4 regions of the Paraburkholderia sp. GW821-FHT02A12 genome follow, and region 3 is predicted to be linked to each of the others. Evidence: predicted binding sites of a transcription regulator. Region 3 holds the regulator's gene; each other region holds the start of a gene.
What was found. The regulator LexA, encoded in region 3, represses DNA repair genes until DNA is damaged. The targets are predictions, from matches to a motif close to ACTGTATNNNNATACAGT.
Positions count from the first base shown of each region.

Region 1 (4,209 bases), 970 kb from region 3:
GTGTCGGTGACGCCCATCGCCATTTGCGACAGCTGCGCGATGGCGAGCGGGGCGGCGAGACGGGCGGTGTCGGCGGCGTGGCGGGTCAGGGTCGGCGGCCGGGCGGCCACCCTGGTGAAGCCGGATTGAGTCATTGAGCGCTTAACGGCGGAAGTGGCGACAGACCGACGGCCAGAGCGAGCAGGACAAGCGGGACAACTCGGGACAACCAGAGCGATCAGGGCGGCGGCTGCGAAACACGGCTTGGCCGCCGAGTGCGCAGGGTCGCTGTCAGCTGACTGTTTGTCTGTCGAAACCAACAGCTTATTGCCTGGGCGCGGCAATGTCGATGGAGCAGGCACAATTTTGGTGCGCGTACGGGCTCCGGATTCTCGGAGTACGGCGCCTCCCGCGCATCAAGCTTCGTGCACCGCGATCCGCGTATCGCCGAGCAATACCACCTGGCCCGCGCGGATTTTGCAGGTCTTACGCGTTTCGACCCGGCCGTCGACGGTCACGGCGCCGTCCGCGACCATCATTTTCGCCGAGCCGCCGCTGTCCGCGAGGCCCGTTATCTTCAGGAGATTGTGCAGTTCGACGTAGTCGCCGGTCAGTGTGAAATCGAGGTTGGGCATGGCGTTTGCGCCTTCAGGCAAAGGGTTCGCATCATAAGCCAGAAGCTTGCCCTGGATCGGCGTCCACGTGGATTTCCCGTCGTGCATAGGCATTTGCAAGCAGATGTTATGTACTTGTCAGAAAATGAAACGTTCCGTAACACTGGGTGTTTCTCGCGAACTTCACTCCGAAAGGGGCGGTCTGTAGAAAAGCCTGCTGGATTTTTCCCGCATTCTCCAGCAGGCGGCAGACCGGGCGAGGCACGCATCGATACGTCACGCCAGACTCGACGCCCGTGTCCTGACAACCTTAGAGAGGAAACAATCATGACCCAGATTCGTACGCTCCTGATCGGTACCGCCCTTACTGCCTTTGCCGCGACCGCCGCTGTCGCTCAGACCGCCGCGCAACCGGCCGCCGGCCTCTCCGCGCAGGCACAGGTTCAGACCCAAGGCGCCGATCTAGCACCCGCAGCGCCTGCCGCGCAGGGCGTGCAGCCGGTCACGCCGGCTCCGACCCGTCTGACGGCGCCGGGCTCGACCGACCCGCTGGTTCAGAAGCGCGACGCCGATGCGCAGGCTAACGCCGAATTCCGGGCGCAGAAGAAGTCGTCGAAGGCTGAACTGAAGGAACAGCAGAAGGCTGCCAAGTCGCAATACAACCAGCAGGTGCGCAACGCCAGGATCAACCAGAAGGCGGACAAGCAGGCCGCCAGCAACGAAATGAAGATGAACATGCAAGGTCAGGCAGCCGATCAGGATGACGGCGCTGATGTGAAGCACTAATAAAGCACTAAGCGCGTTGTGCTGAGGCGTCGATAGCGCGGTTCAAGGCGCGCGAGCCGACGCCGGCAAGGCGAACGCCGGCGACAATCCGGCTGACGCGGAGCAGCATGAGGCGCTAGCCGAAGGCAGGGCATGGTGAACGCCTTGCCGTCTCACGGTGAAAATGGTCCGGTGCGCCCGGGCCATTTTTTTCGCTGGCGCGTGTGCTTTCGCACGGCGCGGCGCCTCGCGAGCCACCGCGGTGCCACCGCGTAAAAAGGGTCGCTTGCCGGCTGAGGTTGTATGGATATACAGTATGCGTCGCCCGTTCTCTAACCGACTCCACGCATCCTCTCCAGCGTCCAATCCACTGTGCCCACCGTTGCCGAATCCCCGTCGCCGTTCGATACCGCCGCCTGGCTGGCAAAGCTCAACGACGCGCAGCGCGAAGCCGTCGAGTACGGCGCCAAGACGCCCAACGAGCCGCCGGGCGCGCTGCTGGTGATAGCGGGAGCGGGCTCGGGCAAGACCAATACGCTGGCGCACCGGGTCGCCAATCTGGTGGTCAACGGCGCCGATCCGCGCCGCATCCTGCTGCTGACGTTTTCACGCCGCGCCGCGCTCGAAATGACCCGCCGCGTCGCGCGCATCGCCGGCGCGGCGCTTGGCGCGCGCGCCGCGCTGGCACAAGGGCTGACGTGGTCGGGCACCTTCCATAGCGTCGGCGCGCGGCTGCTGCGCGAGTACGCGGATCTGATCGGCCTCGCGCCCGCCTTCACGATCAACGACCGCGAGGATTCCGCCGACCTGATGAATCTCGTGCGCCACGAGCTCGGCCTGTCCGCGAAAGAGCGGCGCTTCCCGGCGAAGGGCACATGCTTCGCGATCTACTCGCGCGTCGTGAACACCGGCGCGTCGCTCGCCGACGTGCTCAATCACGCGTTTCCCTGGTGCCGCGAATGGGAAGCCGATCTGCGCATGCTGTTCGCCGCGTATGTCGAAGCCAAGCAGAAGCAGAGCGTGCTCGACTACGACGATTTGCTGCTCTACTGGTCGCACATGGCCGCCGAGCCGTCGCTTGCCGCGGACCTGTCGGCGCGCTTCGATCACGTGCTGGTCGACGAGTATCAGGACACCAACCGCTTGCAGGCGTCGATCCTGCTCGCCTTGAAGCCCGACGGCCGCGGCCTGACCGTGGTCGGCGACGACGCCCAGTCGATCTATTCGTTTCGCGGTGCGACCGTACGCAACATTCTCGATTTCCCCGCGCACTTCAATCCGCCGGCGAGGCAGGTCACGCTCGAGCGCAATTACCGCTCCACCGGGCCGATCCTGGCTGCGTCGAACGCGGTAATCGAACTCGCCAGCGAGCGTTATACGAAAAATCTGTGGACCGACAGGGCCTCAGCTCAGCGCCCGCGTCTGGTGACGGTCGCGGGCGAAGCGGATCAGGCGCGCTACGTCGTCGAACAGGTGCTCGAAGCGCGCGAACAGGGCATGAAGCTCAAGTCGCAGGCGGTGCTGTTTCGCGCCGCGCACCATAGCGCCGCGCTCGAAATCGAATTGACCCGGCGCAACATTCCATTCGTGAAGTTCGGCGGCCTGAAGTTTCTCGATTCGGTGCACGTCAAGGATGTGCTGGCCGTGCTGCGCTGGGCGGAGAATCCGCGCGACCGCGTCGCCGGTTTCCGCGTCGTGCAGTTGCTGCCGGGCGTCGGACCGGCCACCGCGGCGAAGGTGCTCGACGAGGTTGTCGCCCGCGCAGGCACCGGTAATCCGGCCGACACCGCCGGCCGTGCGCTGGCCGCCTTCGCGCCGCCCGCCCGCGCGCAGGAACACTGGCATCCGTTCGTGACGCTCATGTTGAGCGTGTACGGCCGGCAGACGCCGTGGCCGGCGGAGTTCGAAATGGTGCGGCGCTGGTACGAGCCGCATCTCGAGCGCAATCACGAGGACGCGGCGATCCGTCACGCGGACGTGTTGCAGATGGAAAGCATCGCGGGCACGTACTCGTCGCGCGAACGCTTCCTGACCGAATTGACGCTCGATCCGCCCGACGCCACCAGCGACGAATCCGGCGTGCCGCTGATCGACGAGGACTACCTGATCCTGTCGACGATCCATTCGGCGAAGGGGCAGGAATGGCGCAATGTGTTCGTGCTGAACGGCGTCGACGGCTGCATTCCGTCCGATCTCGGCACTGGCAGTGAAGAGGAAATCGACGAGGAGCGGCGCCTGCTCTACGTGGCGATGACGCGGGCGAAGGAAGACCTGCATATCGTCGTGCCGCAGCGCTTTTACGTGCACAACCAGACGCATATGGGCGACCGGCATGTGTGGGCATCGCGCACGCGCTTTATTCCGGCGCATCTGATGCCGCTGTTCGACGCCTACGCGTGGCCGCGCGTGCTGGTGCCGGGCGCGCCGACCGCTGCGGGGCTGGCGGCGGCCGCGCAGGCGAAGATCGAAATCGGCGCGAAGCTCAGGAAGATGTGGGATTGAGGGGGCGGTTCCCGGTCCGCGTGTCATTCAAGGCCGTCTTGACGCGGCCTCCCGCACCCGGTAACCGCTGCGGCCGCTGTCAGTTGCAGCTAGCCATCCCTGCCGCTGCTAGCGCGACTGCCGTTGCTGCTGCTGATGCGGCGCCGGGCGCGGCGGCACGAAGAAGTTGCGCAGCCACGCGGCGAGGCGCGAGAACACGTCGTACGGTTCTTCGACAAAAATTTCCGGCTTCAGCAAGCGCAGATACTCCATGATCTGCTGCGCTTCCTGCTTCTGGAACGAGCCGTGCGAAATGCCCAGGCGCAGCAGCCCGCGCAGTTCGCCGAGCTTTTCGCGCGCGGTGCTGCCC
Region 1 covers NZ_JBWKWA010000001.1:3,484,736-3,488,944, reverse strand. The annotation lists gene AC07WT_RS15885 (MATE family efflux transporter) at 1-134, opposite strand, end outside; gene AC07WT_RS15880 (RNA-binding S4 domain-containing protein) at 396-614, opposite strand; gene AC07WT_RS15875 (hypothetical protein) at 921-1,379, shown strand; gene AC07WT_RS15870 (ATP-dependent helicase) at 1,731-3,860, shown strand; gene AC07WT_RS15865 (DUF4088 family protein) at 3,969-4,209, opposite strand, start outside.
Region 1: a site for LexA is predicted at 1,657-1,674, ahead of AC07WT_RS15870 (ATP-dependent helicase). Genes of this name have one in related genera too.

Region 2 (4,209 bases), 1.4 Mb from region 3:
TTGATGATGTCGTTGGCCAACTGGCTGCGTTTGTCGAGCGTCTCGGCGACTTGCACCAGCACCGGTTGCGCGCCGGGCGTCTGCGGAAACTCGACGGTCGTATAGGCGACGCGGATATCGTTGCCGCGCAGCACGTCGTCGCGAAATTCGACGAGGCCGGGCTGCGGCCGGTCTTCCTCGTGCGGCAGCGGCATGTCGCGCTCGCCGCCCACCAGTTCGCCGCGGGTGCCGAGCACCTGGTAGAACACGCTGTCGACGTTGTCGGTGCGCAGAAAGTCGCGGGTGGAGTCGGGCAGCGACAACTCCGCCACGCCGTTGACCGGATGAATCTGCCGGGCGAGCACGTAGGCGTCGGTTTCGAGCGCGCGGTCGAACGGCCCATTGGCGATCGACTTGGCGACCAGATAGGTGACCGCGAGGCTCATCGGCCAGAGCAGCAGCAGCGGCGCCAGCATCCAGTCGAGAATCTCGCCAAACAGCGAGCGTGGGCGCGCCTCGGCGGCGGCTTCGGTTTCGTCGGGCGGGGCGAACGGATTGGCGTAGCGCTCGTCGCGCGCTTCGTCGAGGTCCGCCGCGTGCGCCGTAGCGCGGTCTGCGCGTGCGGACATGGGCGACCTCCCTCTATTTGTAGTGATGGCTCGCCGGCATCGCGCCGGACAAGGGCGAGGAGGGCGGCTCGGGGTCGGCTGCCGGGGGCGTCGGATTCACGGGCTGCGCGGCTTTCTCGAGACAGTAACCCAAGCCGCGCACGGTGATGATGCGTACGCCGCTCGGCTCGATTTTCTTGCGCAGCCTGTGCACGTAGACCTCGATCGCGTTGTTGCTGACTTCTTCGCCCCATTCGCACAGATGGTCGACGAGCTGTTCCTTCGACACCAGCCGGCCGATCCGCTGCAGCAGCACTTCGAGCAAACCCAGTTCGCGCGCCGACAGATCGATTACCTGCTCATTGACAGAGGCGATCCGGCCAACCTGATCGAACGACAGCGAGCCATGCCGCACCACCGTCGGGCCGCCGCCCGCGCCGCGCCGCGTCAAGGCGCGCACGCGCGCTTCGAGTTCGTTCAGCGCGAAGGGTTTGGCCATGTAGTCGTCGGCGCCGAGATCGAGTCCTTTGACGCGTTCGTCGACGCTGTCCGCAGCGGTCAGGATCAGCACCGGCAGGTTCGAATTACGCGCGCGCAGACGGCGCAGCACCTCGAGCCCGGACATGCGCGGCAGGCCGAGATCGAGAATCAGCAGGTCGAAAGTTTGCATCGATAGCGCGGTATCCGCTTCGACGCCGTTCTTCACGTGATCGACAGCATAGGCCGATTGGCGGAGTGATCGAACCAGACCGTCCGCGAGTATGCTGTCGTCTTCGGCAATCAGAATTCGCATGATGCGCCAGCCTGCCTTTGCCGGCACCGTGGGGTGTCCCCCCGGCGCACAGCGGTCTCCGAAAATAATTGTGGGTAGTTGGGCAGCGCGACGGTAAAAATGCGCGTTCACATGAGAATCGCGCTTGCCAAAACTACTGTTTTTTTATACAGTGTCTGGGTTTCGTGTGCTGTCCGCTAGAAGGGGGCTGCACATCTGCCTCAGACGCCGTTCATCATAGCAAAGGACGATTCATGGAAGAAAGCAAGAAAGGCTCGGCTGGACTGACTGCTGAAAAGAGCAAGGCACTCGCTGCCGCACTCGCGCAGATCGAAAAGCAGTTCGGCAAAGGGTCGGTCATGCGGCTCGGCGCAGGTGAGGTAGTCGAAGACATCCAGGTGGTCTCAACCGGATCGCTCGGCCTCGACATCGCACTGGGCGTCGGCGGTTTACCGCGTGGCCGTGTGGTCGAAATCTATGGCCCGGAGTCGTCCGGTAAAACCACGCTCACGCTGCAAGTCATCGCCGAAATGCAGAAGATCGGCGGCACGGCAGCGTTTATCGACGCGGAACACGCACTGGACATCCAGTACGCGGGCAAGCTCGGCGTGAACGTGAACGACCTGCTGGTTTCGCAGCCGGACACCGGCGAACAGGCGCTCGAAATCGCCGACGCACTGGTGCGCTCGGGCTCGATCGACATGATCGTGATCGACTCGGTCGCGGCACTCGTGCCGAAGGCTGAAATCGAAGGCGAAATGGGCGACTCGCTGCCGGGTCTGCAAGCGCGTCTGATGTCGCAAGCGCTGCGCAAGCTTACCGGTACGATCAAGCGCACGAACTGCCTCGTGATCTTCATCAACCAGATCCGCATGAAGATCGGCGTGATGTTCGGCAACCCGGAAACCACCACGGGCGGTAACGCGCTGAAATTCTACGCGTCGGTGCGTCTGGACATTCGCCGGATCGGTTCGATCAAGAAGAACGACGAAGTGATCGGCAACGAAACGCGCGTGAAGGTCGTCAAGAACAAGGTGTCGCCACCGTTCCGCGAAGCGATTTTCGACATTCTGTACGGCGAAGGTATTTCGCGTCAGGGCGAAATCATCGACCTCGGCGTGTCGGCGAAGATCGTCGACAAGGCCGGTGCCTGGTATAGCTACAACGGCGAACGTATTGGTCAGGGTAAGGACAACGCGCGCGAATTCCTGCGCGAAAATCCGGACATCGCCCGTGAGATCGAAAACCGTATCCGTGAGTCGCTGGGCGTGAATGCCATGGCGGAAACGGTGACCGGCGCAGGCGCCGAAGTCGCGGACGAAAAAGAGTAACCATCACGTGATACGCAAGGGCCGGCCGTTGTCCAATGCTGGACATCACGCGGGCGGCCCGCGTGACGACGATCCGTTCGATCCGTTCGAGTCGTTTGACGCACATGATCGGGCCGCAGGCCGGAGCCGGCAGCCCGATTCTTCCGCACGGTCCGCAGCGGATCCATCTGAAACTACCTACACCCGTTCGCGCTGCGCACCAGGCGAAGCGAAACCGGATCAGGACGATTCCAAAAAATCCCAGCGTCCCGCCCGCTCTCTAAAAGGCCGCGCGCTCGGCTATCTGTCCCGGCGTGAATACAGCCGCGCCGAACTCGCGCGCAAGCTCAAGCCTTTCGTTGAAGAAACCGATTCGCTCGACACCTTGCTCGACACACTTGAAGCCGAAAACTGGCTGTCGGATTCGCGTTTTGCAGAAAGTCTGATCCATCGGCGCTCGTCGCGACTGGGTGCGAGTCGGATTGTCGGCGAACTGAAGCAGCATGCAGTCGACCCGGCGCTGGTCGAAGAAGTCAGCGCGCAATTGCGCGAAACCGAACTGGCGCGCGCTCAAGCCGTCTGGCGAAAGAAGTTCGGTCAGCTTCCCGAAACCCCCGCCGAGCGTGCCAGGCAGGCGCGCTTCCTGGCGTCGCGCGGTTTCTCGGGCGCCACGATCGGCAAAATCCTCAAAGGTAGCGACGAAGAGTGAAGCGGCGACTCGCTGCGTAGTCCGGTCAGCGCTTCGAATGACATGCCGGCCGCGGTGCGCCTTGCCGTTTGCCGCCAACCTGGCGCGCCGCGCGAAGCAAACCCACGCTTCGCCTTATCGCTAGCCCCCTTCGAGATAAGGTCCCTCGTGCTCGAGCGCGCCCGCCAGCGGCCCTGCGCATTCCGACCTGTCTCAAATACCCAGTATGCTAAAATTCGCTGGTTTTCCAATCCGGCCTTTCCTTTCCGCATGCCGCTCTCTCCACCAGTCTCCCGTCAGTTGCGCCATCGTCGCGCAATCAGAGCGGAAGCCTATGAGCGAGCCGATGGCCTGTGGGATGTGGAGGCGTGCTTGACCGACGAAAAACCGCGCGATGTGGTGCTTGCGTCGGGCGTCCGGCCCAAGGGTCAGCCGATCCATGAACTCTGGCTTCGCATCACCATCGATCGCAAGCTCAATGTCGTCGACGCAGAAGCGTCGTCCGACTGGGTGCCCTATCCAGGTTTGTGCCAAGCCAGTAATCCCGCCTACCGTGCCCTTATCGGGCTCAATCTGTTCCAGAACTTCCGTCGCGATGCCGCCCGTTTGCTGGCCGGCACGGCTGGCTGCACGCATCTCACCGAGTTGTGCGCGCTTTTGCCGACTGCCGCGATTCAGGCGTTCGCCGGCGATGTATGGAACACCGATGACGGCGCGCCTGGCGAAGGCACGCCGCGCGCAGCGGCGAGTTCAGGGACCGGGCAGGCCACAAGCGCAGACAGCACAAACGGCGCTGGCGAGCATTCCAACGACAAACTGCCATTCCAGCTGGGACGCTGCCACGCGCTGCGT
Region 2 covers NZ_JBWKWA010000001.1:3,895,179-3,899,387, reverse strand. The annotation lists gene AC07WT_RS17855 (sensor histidine kinase) at 1-608, opposite strand, end outside; gene AC07WT_RS17850 (response regulator) at 622-1,380, opposite strand; gene recA (recombinase RecA) at 1,614-2,690, shown strand; gene recX (recombination regulator RecX) at 2,698-3,378, shown strand; gene AC07WT_RS17835 (DUF2889 domain-containing protein) at 3,628-4,209, shown strand, end outside.
Region 2: a site for LexA is predicted at 1,516-1,533, ahead of recA (recombinase RecA). Genes of this name have one in related genera too.

Region 3 (4,209 bases):
ACCTGAATTGCGGCGCACCATGATTCATTTACGACCGCGTTCCCCGCGGTAAGGGAGAAAACCATGGCGAGCTACAAAAAAATCCTGCTTTGCTACGACGGCTCGCGCGAGGGCCGCAAAGCGCTGCGCTGTGGCGCCGATCTGGCGTTGGACCTGAAGGCGGAAACGCATCTGTTGTCGGTGGTGGACATGCGCTCGAGCATAGCGCAAAGCGCTGGCCTGCTCACCGACGTGGCCTGCGGCAGCTTCGAGAAGACAGCGCGTGACATCCTGCAGGAAGGGGTGGACTGGCTCACCGAGCGCGGCGTCAACGCGCAAGGACATTTCGCGTTCGGTCATCCCATCGACGAGATTGCCAATCTCGCCAACGAACTGCACGTCGACCTGGTGGTGGTCGGCCACCGTTGCCGCACGGGTCTGTCACGCTGGTGGATGGGCGCGGGAAATACGCCGCTGCTCGACCGGGTCTCGTGCAGCATTCTGGTGGCATGTTCGTCCGCCCAGGAGCAGCAGCAAGCGGCGGCTTGACGCCAGCCCCATGAACCGCGTCGACCGGAAGATCAGTCGTTCAGGTCGACCGCGGCGAACTTCCATGTGAACAAACCTTCGCGCCGAAAGATCGCCGCGTAGCGCGCGTCGCCCGCGCCGTGCTGATACCTGATGACGAATTCGTTGATGCTGCGATAGCCCGCCGTGGTTTGCGGCGGTTGCGGCGGCGTGGCGCTGTTGCCCGCGTTGTCAGCCGCGCTGTGCGCTGCGGTGTTAGCCGCGCTGTTAGCCGTTTTGCCATCGGCAGGGGACGCAGGCGCATTTTCCGCGGCAGGCGGCGCGGGCGGCCGCTCGCCCGGTTCGCCACGCGGCGGCATGCCGTTCAGCAACGCGGCTACGCCGTCCGGCGTCGCGTACGCATCTACTAGCGGTCCGATCAGCGCAACGCCGATCATCGCGCCAATGGCGGCAAATGGATTGCCGTTGCCATGTGCGTCGAGTCGGCGCGTCAGCAAGCCGGTGACCTGTTGCTTCAGGCTCTCGCGCAACGCCGGAAAGTCGACATACTGATTGACGGTCTCCGCATCGCGTGCGTCTGCCGCGCGTTTCAGATTGTTCAGCGCGATATATGGCGATGCATAGCCTAATCCCAGGGCGGCCACCACTGCAATCACAATCAGAACAACGATCAGCGGCCGTGCGGCGCTGCGTTTGGTGCGTGTCGAAACTGCCATCGAGTGGAACTCTCTATCAAGGGTGGTCTAACGTGGACCGCGGCCACACGAAAACGATCCCACGCGATGCAATATCTGAAGAGATCTGGAGAGGCGCGTGCAAGGCAACAGCATGGCAATGACAGGTCAATGATATGGCAACAGCAGAGCAACTACACGCACGCCCTGCACCTGATTACTCGAACACCGCCCCGTGCACGTTGGCTTCTTCAGCGATGCAGCGGTCGATCATCCGGCATACGGCGTCTACCGTGCCGACCATGATCAGCCGCGACGGCCCGTGATAGACGCGCACCGGTGCCCGTCGCGCCGGCTCTGCCGTATTCAGCCCTGAATTCAACGACACTCGAGCGAAAGCCGGCAACGACGACGGCAAGCTCGGCGCCCGCGATGCAGGTTCGTCGAACAGCGATGGAGCGCTGGCCGTGGACGCCTCGATCAGCGAACAGGGCACCAGCTTGCGCAGATGGCGCAAACGACCGAACTGGCGAAAAGGCAGCAGGCGGGCAAGGCGTTCCATGAGTCTCTCCAGGCGATTCAACGTAGGGGCAGCGGCGCGTTAGGCGTCGGGCAAGCGTTGGTAGAAGCAGGCGCTCAGAACTCGCCGGGGCGGATCAGCCCAACAGCGATGCCTTCCAGCGCGAAATCCGCACTGCCGGTCTGAACGAAGATGTTTTCGTAATCGGGGTTTTCCGCGATCAGTTCGATGCCGTTTGGCCGACGCTTCAGGCGCTTGACCGTTACGTCGTCGCCGAGCCGCGCGATGATGATCTGGCCGTCTTTCGCTTCGCTTTTCTTTTGCACCGCGAGCAGGTCGCCGTCGAAGATGCCGGCGTCGCGCATCGACAACCCGCGAACCTTCAGCAGGTAGTCCGGTTTGCTCGAGAACAGCGCCGGGTCGCACGCATAGTGCTGCGAGATATGTTCCTGTGCGAGGATCGGGCTGCCGGCCGCGACGCGGCCGATCAGCGGCAGCGACAGCTGCATGATGCTGGGGTGCGGCAACGTGAACTGGTGCGGCGAATCTTCGGGACCCGCCAGCAGACGAATGCCGCGCGACGCACCTGCCGCGAGTTCGATCACACCCTTGCGGGCCAAGGCACGCAGATGTTCTTCGGCCGAATTGGCCGAGCTGAAACCCAGTTCGGCGGCGATCTCCGCGCGGGTGGGCGGAAAGCCGGTACGTTCGATAGCCCGTCGGATCAGATCGAAAACCTGCTGCTGTCGTGCGGTGAGTTTGGTCATGGCGCTACTGTATGTATGAACAGGTGACTGTATTTTTATACAGTATTCGATGCAATTCAAGCTTTACTTTAAGTTCGTCGTCTGGGGTGTCGCTCCGGCGTCGCAAAAGGACGCTTAAACAACCGTTTTCGTGTCGCAACGCCTTATCCAGCTGCCATTACCACTTTTACGTATTAAAGAATGAAGAAACATTATTTTTAATGATGAAAGCCCTTCGATAGACTGGCTTCCGAGTTGACGCGCTGCAGACGCAAAAACAAGACGCCGTAACGGCAACCACAACGCGGAGAAGCTGGATGAACCATCGGGGCACGGGGCTGGCAGGCAAGACCAAAAAACTCATCGCGGCGCTCGCGTTCGGCGCGGCAACCGCTGTCGGCGTGATGGCGCAGGCGCACGCCGCCGACACGACGCTGCTGAACGTGTCGTACGACCCGACGCGTGAACTGTACCAGGACGTCAATCAGGCATTCGGCAAGGAATGGAAGGCCAGGACCGGCGAATCGATCACCTTCAAGCAGTCGCACGGCGGTTCGGGCGCTCAGGCGCGCTCGGTGCTCGACGGTCTGCAGGCGGATGTCGTGACGCTGGCGCTCGCCTACGACATCGACGCGCTGGCTAACAAGGGTTTGCTGGACAAGGGCTGGCAAAAGCGTTTGCCGGACAACGCGTCGCCGTACACGTCGACGATCGTGTTCCTCGTGCGCAAGGGCAACCCGAAGCACATCAAGGATTGGGACGATCTGACCAGGCCGGGCGTGTCGATCGTCACGCCGAATCCGAAGACCTCGGGCGGCGCGCGCTGGAACTATCTGGCCGCATGGGCCTACGCCGAACATCAGCCGGGCGGCAATGACCAGAAGGCGAAGGAATTCGTCGGCAAGCTCTATAAGAATGCCGGCGTGCTGGATTCGGGGGCGCGCGGCGCAACGACCAGCTTCGTGCAGCGCGGCATCGGCGACGTGCTGATTGCATGGGAAAACGAAGCGTTCCTGTCGCTGAAGGAATTCGGTCCGGACAAGTTTGAAATCGTCGTGCCGTCGGTGAGCATTCTGGCCGAGCCGCCGGTTGCCGTGGTGGACAAGGTGGTCGACAAGCACGGCACGCGCAAGCTGGCCGAAGCGTATTTGAACTTCCTGTATAGCGAGCAGGGTCAGGAGATCGCCGCGAAGAACTTCTACCGTCCGCGTTCGAACAAGGTGCCGGCCGAGCTGACCGCGAAGTTTCCGAAGCTGAAGCTGTACACGGTGGACGATTCGTTCGGCGGCTGGGCGAATGCGCAGAAGACCCACTTTGCCGACGGCGGCGTATTCGATTCGATCTACCAGCCGCAGTAAGACTGCCAATGCCAGAAGCCGCACAGGCGGCGAGAGGCGGCAACACCTGGCCAGAAAGCGCGCCCAGTGGGCGCGCTTTCTGGCTAGCCGGACGACCGCAAAAGCACGGCAAGCATCAACCCTGAAAGAGTATCCAGCATGACGACGTGGACCTTCCGAAAACCGAGCGCCTTGCCCGGTTTTGGCCTGACACTCGGCATCACGGTGGCGTATCTGAGCCTCGTGGTGCTGATTCCGCTTGCGGCAACTTTTCTGAAAACCGCCACGCTCGACTGGAGCCAGTTCGTGCGCGCGGTGAGCTCGCCGCGCGTGCTCGCGTCGTACCGGCTGACGTTTTTCTCGGCGCTCGGCGGCGCGCTGATCAACGCGGTGTTCGGCTTCCTCGTGGCGTGGGTGCTGGTGCG
Region 3 covers NZ_JBWKWA010000001.1:2,514,845-2,519,053, reverse strand. The annotation lists gene AC07WT_RS11335 (universal stress protein) at 64-528, shown strand; gene AC07WT_RS11330 (DUF2939 domain-containing protein) at 561-1,223, opposite strand; gene AC07WT_RS11325 (hypothetical protein) at 1,399-1,743, opposite strand; gene lexA (transcriptional repressor LexA) at 1,818-2,468, opposite strand; gene AC07WT_RS11315 (sulfate ABC transporter substrate-binding protein) at 2,765-3,805, shown strand; gene cysT (sulfate ABC transporter permease subunit CysT) at 3,944-4,209, shown strand, end outside.

Region 4 (4,209 bases), 550 kb from region 3:
CGCGCATACGTCGCTCGATCTCGGCAACCTGTTCGTCTAGCTTCGTCAGGGCGTTCCACTGCTCACGAAACGTATCAATCAGCACGGCGGGCAGACGCTCAGCCAACCGTTCGAGCACAGCCGGTGTTTCCTTGTCCAGCTTGCTCCGGCTCTTGCTCATCACTTCGCCGTATTCCGTGAGCAGCCCTCTCAGGTTATTGATCTGCATCGTGCGGAACTTGATCAGTTGCTGCCGCATCCGGTGCAGCGCCAGCATCGCCTGCTGCATCTCGGTCTTCACTGCCACTGCCTTGCTCGGTTGCTGTACCGCCAGCCAGATCGCCCGTGCATCCGCCGCATCGTTTTTGTTCCGTATGTTGAACGCCTTGACGAACTCCGCTGGCATCAGCTTGACTTGGTGTCCCATCTTCGCCAGTTGCCGGGCCCAGTGGTGCGCTCCGCCGCACGCCTCCATCCCGATCAGGCATGGCGCACGATTCACGAAGTGCTCGAGGAACTTTGCCCGCTTGATCGGCCTGTTCACGATTTCTCCGGTTTCCTGATCGATGTAATGCACCTGAAAAACCGACTTTGCGATGTCAATCCCAACAGGCGTAAGCTTCACGATGGATCCTCCGGTTTGCCTGGAAAACTTCGTATTTTCCACGTGGGCACATCGATGCCGTTGGCCCGTGAGGATCCACCTTTCTTTGCTCACCTGGTCACGGGGTGGGACGCGTTCATTTCAATTCGTCCGAATCGTGCAAAATCTGGCGGTAGTCGCGTGAAGAACCGCTTGCAGTAAGGCTCAGCGGTTCTGCGACTTTCTCGCATTCGGCGATTTTGCAAGTAGTTGATCCACATGGACTTTCAGGATCAAACCGCCAGATTTCGCACGGAAAGTACGATAACCCCGGCTTCCGCATGCTCGATCCGGTCGGGCAGCTCGAGCCTCGCGCTGAAAGCGGGAGGCAACTCCAGCCATTCGTACACTTCGGGCGCCGCGCCCGTTGCGCGATCGAGCGCATCCAGCAGCGCCGTGCCGCAGCGCTTCTTGAGGCCTGCGCGGGGTAGTCGCCGGACGTCGTCGACCGTTTCGCATCCCAGTCCGTCGAACCATTCGGCGTAGGGGCGCGCAGGCGGCAGGGCAGGTAACGGCACGCGACGCAGCGTACGGTCGACGGAGCGCAACGTGAGCGCGATGCCAGCCGATGACCGGGCGAAGAGCCACGCGGCCTGCCCCGTCGGTGCGACAGAGAGTGCCGCGGTCACGCCGAACGTGGTCTCCGTTTCACCCGCCCGCCGGCGCAGTGGCCGAATGCCGCCGAAGAGGCGCAGGCTCGCCGAGACGTCGGCCAGCACGACCGATTCCTCCGCCAGCACCACGTGGGGGGTGAACTGCAGCAGGGCGAACGCCACGCCACGAACAAGCTCCGCTTCACGGGTGAGATCACGTTCCCGAATGACCGCGTCGGGGGCGAGCGTCAACACGCCACCGCGGCGCATGCCGGGCACGATGCCGGCCGAGTGCGCCGCGCGGTCGAGCGCGACAACGCGGTCCTTCTCCAGCACGACAAACCCGACCTCATTGCGTGGCGTCGACCAGCGCGGGAGAAACGACTCGAGGGCGAGGTGCGGCAGATGTACGCCGATCCAGAGTTGCATATCGGCTCAACAGGGCAGGTGAAGGTACGAGAGAAACGAAAACGGGTTCGTCGCGCTGCGGTCCGCGGCGCTTGACGAACATCACTTCAATACCGCCCCTGGCGGCTCGCAGCGCAAGCCGCAGCGGCGCCGGCGACGTCGCCTGGGCGGCCGCGAGTGGGCGAAACAGGAACAGCAGGGTGTCCGAGGCCTGAGCGGCCAGATGCAGGCGCCGGAGCGCTTCCTGCCGGGCTTCGGCCTGCCAGAAGAGCAGGGCGCCGCAGGTGCCGGCACGCAGGATCTGCTCGGCGGCCCACAGCGCATCAGCCGTGCGTGGTGCGCGCAGCACGCAGGCCTGTCCTGCGGGAACGCCCAGCCACGCCAGTCCGGCGGGTTGCAGCCGGTGCGGCGGCTGCAGCAAGAGCAAGGGGCGGGATCCAACGGTCGCCAATGCGGGCTGCAGCAGACGCAGTTCACCGCAGCCCGGCTGCGGTGTGAGCAGTTCGGTGAGCGCGCCCGCGGGCCAGCCGCCGCCCGGCAGCTCGGCGGCCAGCGCGGCGTGGCCGCACGACACCACCCGATCGAAGCCGGCGGCCAGCTGCGAAGCGCGCCATAGCGTTATTCCCCCCGCCTCCGAATACATACTTGAGTCGAGGACAGCATCGATGGAGCGGGCCCGTTCATCTGGGGCACGTATCTGCCGAGCGGCCGCGTCAGTGCGATTCACGATCAAGCTCCAAAAGTACTGTATAAATATACAGTAATTCTAGCGCAAGATTTCAAGATTGCGGGTCAGCCGCCGAGATCCGTCGCCATGCGGTGGGGCAGCGGTCGGCGTTCGTGCTTCAAGCGGGTGCTGGTTTCTTTGAATCACGGGCTGGCAATAGAAGCTGGGTAGGCAACAGTCGGCCAAACGGCGGGGCATCGGCTGATAGCTGCCCTTTGCTGCTGCAAAAATCGAAACCTCAGCCAGTTTCCACGTCAACTCAGCGCACCTTATGCGACGTCCACCACGATTTTCCCGCGTGCAGTGGCGTCCGTTATAGCGTCAAAGGCGAGTTCCGCGGACCCTAGATCGAACCGGCGAGGATCGAGATTCGGCGTGAGCTTGCCGGCTTCCGTCAGTCGTGTGGCTTCGCGCAGCATCTCTCCGTGGTGCGCGCGATGCAGGCCCGTCAGGAGCGGATAAAGGGTGAACACCCCTGAGTACGTCGCTTCGCGAAACGACAGCGGAGCCAGCGAATGTGTACCCCAACCCAACGCGCTGACCACGTGACCAAAATGCTTGACTGCGGCGAACGAAGCATCGAGCGTTGGGCCACCAACGGTGTCTACCACCAGGTCAAAGCCTGCGCCCTGCGTCAATGATTCGACGTATTGCTCGACAGACTGCGCCCGGTAATCGATCGGCGTAGCGCCTAGACGCGCAACGAGATCGTGGTCCCGTGAACTCGCTGTCGTGAAGACCTGTGCACCGAGTGCGCGCGCCAGTTGCACCGAGATATGCCCGACACCGCCTGCTCCTCCTTGTACCAGCACGGTTTGCCCCGCTTGCAAACGCGCCCGGTCGACAATGCCGGAATACGACGTGATAAACGCGAGGGGCAGTGCCGCGGCTTCGCGCATCGAAAGATTGGCCGGTTTGATCGCGAGGAGGTCGGCATCGACTGCTGCATACTGGGCCAGCGAGCCCTGAATGCCGCCAACGCCGCCCGTCATCCCGTACACCTCGTCGCCGACCTTGAACGCGGTGACGCCGGGGCCAATGGCGTCAACTACGCCGGCCATATCAATGCCTAACAGCAGCGGCAGCGGATGTTTGGCATGCGCTGCGCTTCCGGCGCGTATCTTGGTGTCGAGCGGATTGAGGCCGCTCGCGGCAATGCGCACCCGCACCTGGCCGTGCGCGGGTTGTGGCATTGAGATTTCCGTCAATTCGAGCGGGCCGTTGTAGCGATTGAGGACGAGCGCCTGCATGGTCATGATCATTTCCTTTCCGATGGAACAAACAAGTCGATACGTGCAGAATGAGCCATGCCAAAAGGCATGTAAATCAACGTTATTGCACGGATGTCAAACAGAAATGAATGAGATGGCGTTCGACTGGAGCGATGTTCGGATCTTTCTGGCGATTGCCCGCTGCGGCACGCTGGGGGCGGCTGCAAAGCGCGTTGGACAGACCCAGCCGACCATGGGCCGCCGGTTGCGCGCGCTCGAGGAAGCGCTCGGACACACGCTGTTTCAGCGCACCAGCGATGGCTTCGTCCTGACAGACGACGGCGCGGTTGTGCTGTCCTATGCCGAGAGAATGGGGGAGGAAGCGCTTGGCTTCACGCGCGCGTTAACCGGCAAGGAAACGCAGCTAACCGGGCTGCTGCGGGTCTCGTCGTCGGACTGGTTCGGCATGCACATACTCACGCCGGTGTTCGCGCGCTTTCTGGCGAAGCACCCGGGTATCTCGCTGGAGCTTGTCACGGATTCGCGCCTCTACAACCTCGCTCGGCGCGAAGCGGATCTGGTGTTCCGCATCACGCCCTTTGACGAACCCGACGTCATCCAGCGCAAGCTCATGCACATCGAATATGC
Region 4 covers NZ_JBWKWA010000001.1:3,066,577-3,070,785, reverse strand. The annotation lists partial or broken gene AC07WT_RS13890 (IS110 family RNA-guided transposase) at 1-604, opposite strand, end outside; partial or broken gene AC07WT_RS13885 (Y-family DNA polymerase) at 883-1,644, opposite strand; gene imuA (translesion DNA synthesis-associated protein ImuA) at 1,565-2,266, opposite strand; gene AC07WT_RS13875 (zinc-dependent alcohol dehydrogenase family protein) at 2,620-3,606, opposite strand; gene AC07WT_RS13870 (LysR family transcriptional regulator) at 3,707-4,209, shown strand, end outside.
Region 4: a site for LexA is predicted at 2,368-2,385, ahead of imuA (translesion DNA synthesis-associated protein ImuA). Genes of this name have one in related genera too.